Regions from separate parts of the Bradyrhizobium sp. CCBAU 11361 genome, predicted to be linked through region 2. Evidence: predicted binding sites of a transcription regulator. Region 2 holds the regulator's gene; the other holds the start of a gene.
The links. Region 2 encodes PhoB, which activates phosphate uptake and scavenging genes when phosphate is short. Its sites were predicted from a motif close to TGTCATNNANCTGTCAT; they were not measured.
Positions count from the first base shown of each region.

Region 1: the regulator PhoB is predicted to act here: its motif matches at 1,910-1,926, upstream of XI08_RS28420 (DUF47 domain-containing protein).

Region 1 covers NZ_LBJZ01000188.1:29,863-34,071, forward strand. The annotation lists gene sugE (quaternary ammonium compound efflux SMR transporter SugE) at 1-207, shown strand, start outside; gene XI08_RS28415 (inorganic phosphate transporter) at 200-1,207, opposite strand; gene XI08_RS28420 (DUF47 domain-containing protein) at 1,223-1,867, opposite strand; gene XI08_RS28425 (branched-chain amino acid ABC transporter permease) at 2,025-2,993, opposite strand; gene XI08_RS28430 (branched-chain amino acid ABC transporter permease) at 2,995-3,858, opposite strand; gene XI08_RS28435 (ABC transporter substrate-binding protein) at 3,926-4,209, opposite strand, start outside.
Region 2 covers NZ_LBJZ01000200.1:218,691-222,899, reverse strand. The annotation lists gene pstB (phosphate ABC transporter ATP-binding protein PstB) at 1-703, shown strand, start outside; gene phoU (phosphate signaling complex protein PhoU) at 715-1,431, shown strand; gene phoB (phosphate regulon transcriptional regulator PhoB) at 1,454-2,161, shown strand; gene XI08_RS44595 (GcrA family cell cycle regulator) at 2,386-2,895, opposite strand; gene XI08_RS44590 (aspartate aminotransferase family protein) at 3,351-4,209, shown strand, end outside.

The DNA of each region.
Region 1 (4,209 bases), on a different contig from region 2:
GCGGCGATGGCCGGCAGCGTCATCCTGCTCGGACTCGCCCTCAAATCGCTGCCCGTCGGAACCGCCTATGCGGTGTGGACCGGCATCGGCGCGGTCGGCACCGCGACACTTGGCATCATCCTGTTCGGCGAGCCGGCCACGGCATTCCGGCTTGCCAGCATCGGGCTGATCGTCGCCGGCATCGCCGGGCTGAAATTCGTCACCTGACGAAGATCTTGACCGCCCACCAGGTCAGCGCCGCCACGATCGCGGAGGCCGGGATCGTGATCACCCAGGCATAGACGATCGAGCTGGCGACGTTCCAGCGCACCGCGGAGACCCGGCGGGCCGCGCCAACGCCCACGATCGCGCCGGTGATGGTGTGGGTGGTCGAGACGGGAACCCCGAGGAAGGTCGCCATGAACAGGGTCACGGCGCCGCCGGTTTCGGCGCAAAAGCCCTGCATCGGGGTCAGCTTGGTGATGCGCAGGCCCATGGTGCGGACGATGCGCCAGCCGCCCATCAGCGTGCCCAGCGCCATCGCCGCCTGGCAGGACAGCACCACCCAGAACGGCACCGAGAATTCGCTGCCAAGGTGGCCCTGCGAATAGAGCAGCACGGCGATGATGCCCATGGTCTTCTGCGCGTCGTTGCCGCCATGGCCTAGCGAATAGAGCGAGGCGGAGGCGAATTGCAGGATGCGGAAGGCGCGGTCGACCGCGAACGGCGTCGAGCGCACCGAGGCCCAGGACACGATCGCAACCAGCATCATCGCCAGCAGGAAGCCGACCAGCGGCGACAGCACGATGGCGAGCACGGTCTTGGTCAATCCGCTCCAGACCGCCGCCGAAATCCCCGCTTTGGCCATGCCGCCGCCGATCAGGCCGCCGATGAGCGCGTGGGACGACGAGGACGGAATGCCGAGCGCCCAGGTCACGAGGTTCCAGACGATGGCGCCGACGAGGGCCGCGAAGATCACCTGGGCATCGACGATCGAGGGATCGATGATGCCGGTGCCGATGGTCTGGGCGACGTGCAGCCCGAACACCATGAAGGCGACGAAATTGAAGAACGCGGCCCAGACCACCGCGAATTGCGGCCGCAGCACGCGGGTCGAGACGATGGTCGCGATCGAATTGGCGGCGTCGTGCAGGCCGTTCAGGAAGTCGAACAGCAGCGCGACGGCGATCAGTCCGACCAGGACGGGAAGACCCAACGCAGCATCCACGGCGAGGCCCCTGCCCTAAACTTGCTCGATGACGATGCTGTTGATTTCGTTTGCGACGTCGTCGAAGCGATCGGCGACCTTTTCGAGATGGTCGTAGATCTCGACGCCGACGATGAAATCCATCGCGCTGCCGTCGCGATGCTTGAGGAACAGCTCCTTCATCCCGATGTCGTGGAGATCGTCGACCCGGCCCTCGAGCTTGGTCAGCTCTTCGGTGATCGCGGTCAGCATGGCGACGTTCTTGCCGATCTGCTGCATCAGGGGCAGCGCACGGCCGACCAGATTGGCGCATTCGATCAGCAGCGCGCCGATCTCGCGCATCGGCGGCTCGAAGGCGCGGACCTCGAACAGCATCACGGCCTTAGCGGTCTGCTGCATCTGGTCGATGGCGTCGTCCATCGAGGTGATGAGGTTCTTGATGTCGCCGCGGTCGAACGGCGTGATGAAGGTGCGGCGCACCGCCGTCAGCACCTCACGGGTGATGTTGTCGGCATCGTTCTCGAACTGGTTGACGCGCTGGCAATAAACCGGCGTCTCCTCGCCCCCGTTGAGCATGCCCTGGAGCGCGATCGAGCCCTGGATCACGGTCTGGGCATGGCGGTCGAACAGGTCGAAGAACCGTTCTTCCTTGGGCAGGAAAGCGCGAAACCATCGCATCATGGGGATAGACTACCGGTTGGAAATGGCCCGGCCCGGGAGGGCCGTCACGAAACTGTCATAGACCATTTTCGATCCGCGCGCGCACTACCTCACGCCCGCGGAACCGGGATCATCCACCGCTTTCACTCAACCAGCAAACTGACGTTAAATCAATTACTTAGAGCGAACGCCGGAAGTAATGCGCGATTTCGCCGATGACGCCGCGGCGGAAGGTGAGCACGCAGATCACGAAGATCGAGCCCTGGATCACCGTCACCCACTGGCCGAAGCTCGCCAGATATTGCTGCATGGCGATGATCACGAAGGCACCGACCACCGGTCCGAAGATGGTGCCGAGCCCCCCGACCAGCGTCATCAGCACGACTTCGCCCGACATCGTCCAGTGCACGTCGGTGAGCGAGGCATTCTGCGCCACGAACACCTTCAGCGATCCGGCGAAGCCGGCCAGCGTGCCCGACAGGACGAAGGCCATGAACTTGTACTGGTCGGTCCGGTAGCCGAGCGAGATCGCGCGCTGCTCGTTCTCGCGGATCGACTTCAGCACCTCGCCGAACGGCGAGTTGATGATGCGGAAGATCAACAGGAAGCCGGCGAGGAAGCCGACCAGCACGACATAGTACAGAACCGTCGGCTTGGTGAGATCGAGGACGCCGAACATGCGCCCCTGCGGAATGCCCTGGATGCCGTCCTCACCATGGGTGAACGGCGCCTGGAGGTAGATGAAGTACAGCAGCTGCGACAGCGCCAGCGTGATCATCGAGAAATAGATGCCCTGGCGGCGGATCGAGATGTAGCCGGTGATGATCGAGAGCACGAAAGCCGCAGCGATACCGACTAGAATGCCGAGCTCCGGCGGCAACGCCCACACCTTCAGCGCATGCGCGCTGCAATAGCCCGCCGTCCCCAGGAACATCGCGTGGCCGAACGACAACAGGCCGCCATAGCCGATCAGAAGATTGAAGGCGCAGGCGAGCAACGCGAAGCACAGCGCCTGCATCACGAAGAACGGATAGACCCCCGTGAACGGGACCGACGCCAGCAGCAGCGCCATCACCACAAACACGATCATCTCGTCGCGCATCGCGCGCGGGGTCGCCCGCAGCGTATCGTCCGTCAAGGCTGTCATATCAGGCCGCCCTTCCCGTCAATCCCGTTGGCTTCACCAAGAGCACCAGCACCATCAGCACGAACACGACGGTGTTGGAGGCCTCGGGGTAGAAATACTTGGTCAGGCCCTCGATCACGCCGAGCGCGAAACCGGTGATGATCGAGCCCATGATCGATCCCATGCCGCCGATCACCACCACGGCGAACACGACGATGATGAGGTCGGCGCCCATCAGCGGCCGGACCTGGTTGATCGGCGCCGAGAGCACGCCCGCGAGCGCGGCAAGGCCAACGCCGAGACCGTAGGTCAGCGTGATCATGCGCGGCACGTTGATGCCGAAGGCGCGGACCAGCGTCGGATTTTCGGTGGCGGCGCGCAGGTAGGCGCCGAGCCGCGTCTTCTCGATCAGGAACCAGGTCGCCAGACACACGACCAGCGAGAAGACGACGACCCAGCCGCGATAGATCGGCAGGAACATGAAGCCGAGATTCATGCCGCCCTTGAGCTGGTCCGGAATGGCGTACGGCAGGCCGGAGGAGCCGAAATAGTTCTGGAACAGGCCCTGCACGATCAGCGCGATGCCGAAGGTCAGGAGCAGGCCATAGAGATGGTCGAGCCCGGTCAACCATTGCAGCATGGTCCGCTCCAGGATCATGCCGAAGATGCCGACGATGATCGGCGCCAGCAGCAATGCCCACCAGTAGTTGATGCCGCCGAGGTTCAGCAGGAAGTAGGCGACGAAAGCGCCCATCATGTAGAGCGCGCCGTGGGCGAAATTGATGATGTTGAGCATGCCGAAGATCACGGCAAGACCGAGACTGAGCAGCGCGTAGAACGAGCCGTTGATCAGTCCCACCAGTAGCTGTGCGTAGAGAGCCTGCATCAGGATTAGCTTCCGCCACCAAAATGAAAGCCCGCCGGCGGCACGACCGCCCGGCGGGCCACGAGAGTTACTTCTTCACCAGCGGACAGACGCTCTCGGAGAGCGGCCGGAACGCCTGGTCCGCGGGAACGGTGCCCACCAGCTTATAGTAGTCCCACGGCCCCTTCGATTCCGAAGGCTTCTTGACCTCGAACAGGTAAGCAGGGTGAATCTTGCGGCCATCGACCCGGATACTGCCCTGACCGAACAGCGGATCGTCGGTCTGCATCGACTTCATCTTCTCGACCATTTTGGCGCCGTCGTGCGGATTGCCGCCCGTCGCCTCCAGTGCCTTGAAGTAATGGATCAGTC
Region 2 (4,209 bases):
CGCGCTGAAGAACATCAACCTGACGCTCGGCGCCAACCGCGTCACGGCGTTCATCGGCCCGTCGGGCTGCGGCAAGTCGACCCTGCTGCGCATCTTCAACCGGATGTACGACCTCTACCCGGGCCAGCGCGCCACCGGCCAGCTCATGCTCGACCAGACCAACATCCTCGACGGCAAGCTCGACCTCAATCTGCTGCGCGCCCGCGTCGGCATGGTGTTCCAGAAGCCGACGCCGTTCCCGATGACGATCTACGAGAACATCGCCTTCGGCATCCGCCTCTACGAGAAGATCTCGAAGTCCGAGATGGACGACCGCGTCGAGAAGGCGCTGCGCGGCGGCGCGCTATGGAACGAGGTCAAGGACAAGCTCAACGCCTCCGGCCTGTCGCTCTCCGGCGGCCAGCAGCAGCGCCTCTGCATCGCCCGCACCGTCGCGGTGCGGCCCGAGGTGATCCTGTTCGACGAGCCCTGCTCGGCGCTCGACCCGATCTCGACCGCCAAGGTCGAGGAGCTGATCCAGGAACTGTCCGAGAACTACACGATCGCGATCGTCACCCACAACATGCAGCAGGCGGCGCGCGTCTCCGACAAGACCGCCTTCATGTATCTCGGCGAGCTGATCGAGTTCGACGACACCAGCAAGATCTTCACGTCGCCGAGCGACCGGCGCACGCAGGATTACATCACCGGCCGGTTCGGCTGAGGAGACGGGACATGGGTTCTGAACATACCGCAAAGGCCTTCGACACCGACCTCCAGGAGCTCACCCGGCTCGTCGCCGAGATGGGCGGGATTGCCGAGCGCATGATCGTCGATTCCGTCGACGCGCTGATCCGCCGTGACGTCGCGCTCGGCCAGCGCGTGGTCGCCACCGACACCGAGCTCGACGCGCTGCAGAAGCGCATCGAGGAGCGCGCCGTGCTCACCATCGCCCGCCGCCAGCCGATGGCGGTCGATCTGCGCGAGATCGTCGGCGCCATGCGCGTTGCGACCGATCTCGAGCGCATCGGCGACCTCGCCAAGAACATGGGCAAGCGCGTCGCGGCGCTGGAGACGGATTTCCATCCGCTCAAGCTGTTCCGCGGCCTCGAGCACATGACCGACCTCGTGCAGCAGCAGGTCAAGTCGGTGCTGGACGCCTATGCCGCGCACGATCTGCCGGCGGCGATGGCGGTGTGGAAGGGCGACGAGGAAGTCGACGCCATCTGCACCTCGTTGTTCCGCGAGCTCCTCACCTACATGATGGAGGATCCGCGCAACATCTCGTTCTGCATCCATCTGATGTTCTGCGCCAAGAACATCGAGCGGATCGGCGACCACGCCACCAACATCGCCGAGACCGTGTTCTACATGATCGAGGGCCAGGCGATCACCGACAAGCGGCCGAAGGGCGACATGACGACCTTCGCCACGACGGTCCCGAATACCTGAAGACGCAAGGAGCGACGACACCATGGGCGCACGCATTATGGTGGTTGAGGACGAGGAAGCTCTCACCGAGCTTCTCCGCTACAACCTCGAAGGCGACGGCTATGACGTCGAGACGGTGATGCGCGGCGACGACGCCGACACCCGCCTCAAGGAACATATCCCCGATCTGATCGTGCTCGACTGGATGCTGCCGGGACTGTCGGGCATCGAGCTGTGCCGGCGGCTACGGACCCGGCCCGAGACCAAGCAGCTGCCGATCATCATGCTCACCGCGCGCGGTGAGGAGAGCGAGCGGGTGCGGGGTCTTGCGACCGGCGCGGACGATTACATCGTCAAGCCGTTCTCGGTGCCGGAGCTGCTGGCGCGCGTGAAGGGCCTGCTGCGGCGCGCCAGCCCCGAGCGGCTCGCCACCGTGCTCGCCTATGGCGACATCGAGCTCGATCGCGACAAGCGCCGCGTGGCGCGCTCGGGCCGGCCGATCGACCTCGGCCCGACCGAATATCGCCTGCTGGAGTTCTTCCTGGAGCATCCCGGCCGCGTGTTCTCGCGCGAGCAGCTGCTCGACAGCGTCTGGGGCCGCGACATCTACATCGACGAGCGAACCGTCGACGTCCATATCGGCCGCCTGCGCAAGCTGCTCAATCTCGGCCGCGAGCAGGACCCGATCCGCACCGTCCGCGGCGCCGGCTACGCGCTGGATGATCGCTTTGCGAAGGCGGAGCAGACGTAAGCCTGTGCGGATGTTTTAGGGCTGAGTGCGACCGCAAACTCAGTGGTCGTCCCGGCGAAGGCCGGGACCCATAACCACAGGAAGTGGTTTGGCGAAGACGAGTTGTTCGGAATTGGCACCGCGGACGAGTCGATAGACCTCGCGGTATGGGTCCCGGCCTTCGCCGGGACGGCACGGAGTATTTTGAGCCGTCATCGCGCGACACTAGCAGCGCGGGCTTAAACTCACCGCGAGGGCTTGGCCGGTGCGCGCCGGCGATCCGCGGCCGGCTGATACGCCACGCGCGAGTGCTGGGCGCAGTAGGGCAGGCCCGACAGCGCCTTGCCGCCGCAGAAGAAGAAATCCGCGCTCGAGGGATCGCCGACCGGCCAGTGGCAGGTCGCCTCGTTCAGCTCCAGCAGCGACAGCCGCTGGCTCATCGGCACCACGTTGTCGTAGGTGACCGGTTCGGCCTCCACCTCGACCTCGAAGGCCTGCGCCAGCGCGGTGTTGCCGCGCGCAATGGGGCGGCTCACCCGCATCATGTGCTGCGCGGGGCGCGCCTTGCGCGGCCGCGGAGCCGCCGATGACGGGCTCTTGGCGCGGCCGGACAGGCCGAGCCTGTGCACCTTGCCGATCACGGCATTACGGGTCACATTGCCGAGCTCGGCTGCGATCTGGCTGGCCGATAATCCGGCCTCCCAGAGCTTTTTCAACTGCTCGACGCGATCGTCGGACCAGGTCAAAACCGTCATTGCACCCTTTCCCTCGCCGTGCGGCTGCCATCCTGGCGCCTCGCGGCGAATGCCTAAGCCTCGAAAAACCCGTGCCGTCAGAATCCCTTAAGGCTCGCCGGGCACACCAGATGCGCCCGAACGTTTACGCCGGTACATGAGGACTTAGAGGATCAGAACTGCTGCACGAGATGTCGTATCTGACAAGCCAAACGCTACAATATGGCGTGACTCACGCGCAAGAGTCAGCCGACTCGCTTCCACATGTTCCGTGGCCAAAATCCGGCAAATTTGGCACCGCAAGACTACGGATTCAGCGTTTCGCGAGGCTTTCGGGCGGCATTGACACCGGTTTCACCAAGCATAAGATAGTGTCACGTGCCGCCCTTAAAAGGCGGCACGTTTCGTTTTCCGGGCCGGTCAATGGTGCGTTGCGCAATGCACGCTCACACCGTCCGCAACATCAAGTGACCGTCATGACTAGCAGCGCAGCGCCGCATTTGCTTCCCGTTTTCGCCAGGTCCGACCTCGGTTTCGAGCGCGGCGAAGGCTGCTGGCTGATTGCGACCAATGGCGATCGCTATCTCGATTTTACGTCCGGCGTCGCGGTGAACGCGCTCGGCCACGCCCATCCTGCGCTGGTCAAGGCGCTGCAGGAGCAGGCGACGAAACTCTGGCACATGTCGAACCTTTTTCAGAGCCCGGATGGCGAGAAGCTCGCTACGCGCCTGTGCAATGAGAGCTTTGGGGACTTCGTGTTCTTCTGCAATTCCGGCGCCGAGGCGCTGGAAGGTGTGATCAAGCTGGTCCGCCATCACCACTTCTCCAAGGGGCATCCGGATCGCTACCGCATCATCACCTTCGAAGGCGCCTTCCACGGCCGCACGCTGGCGACGCTGGCTGCAACGGGATCCGCAAAATATCTCGAAGGTTTTGGTCCGCCGATGGATGGCTTCGATCAGGTGCCGCATGGCGACATCGAGGCCGTCAAGAAAGCGATCGGTCCGCAGACCGCCGGCATCCTGATCGAGCCGATCCAGGGCGAGGGCGGCGTACGTTCCGCAACGCCTGCGTTCCTCAAGGCATTGCGCCAACTCTGCGATGAGAAGGGCTTGCTGCTCGCCTTCGACGAGGTGCAGACCGGCATGGGCCGCACCGGCGATCTCTTCGCGCATCGCCGCACCGGCGTCACACCTGACGTGATGTCGCTGGCCAAGGCGCTCGGCGGCGGCTTCCCGATCGGCGCGATCCTGGCGACCGCGGATGCGGCGGCCGGCATGGGTCCCGGCTCGCACGGCTCGACCTTCGGCGGCAATCCGCTCGCGGTCGCGGCGG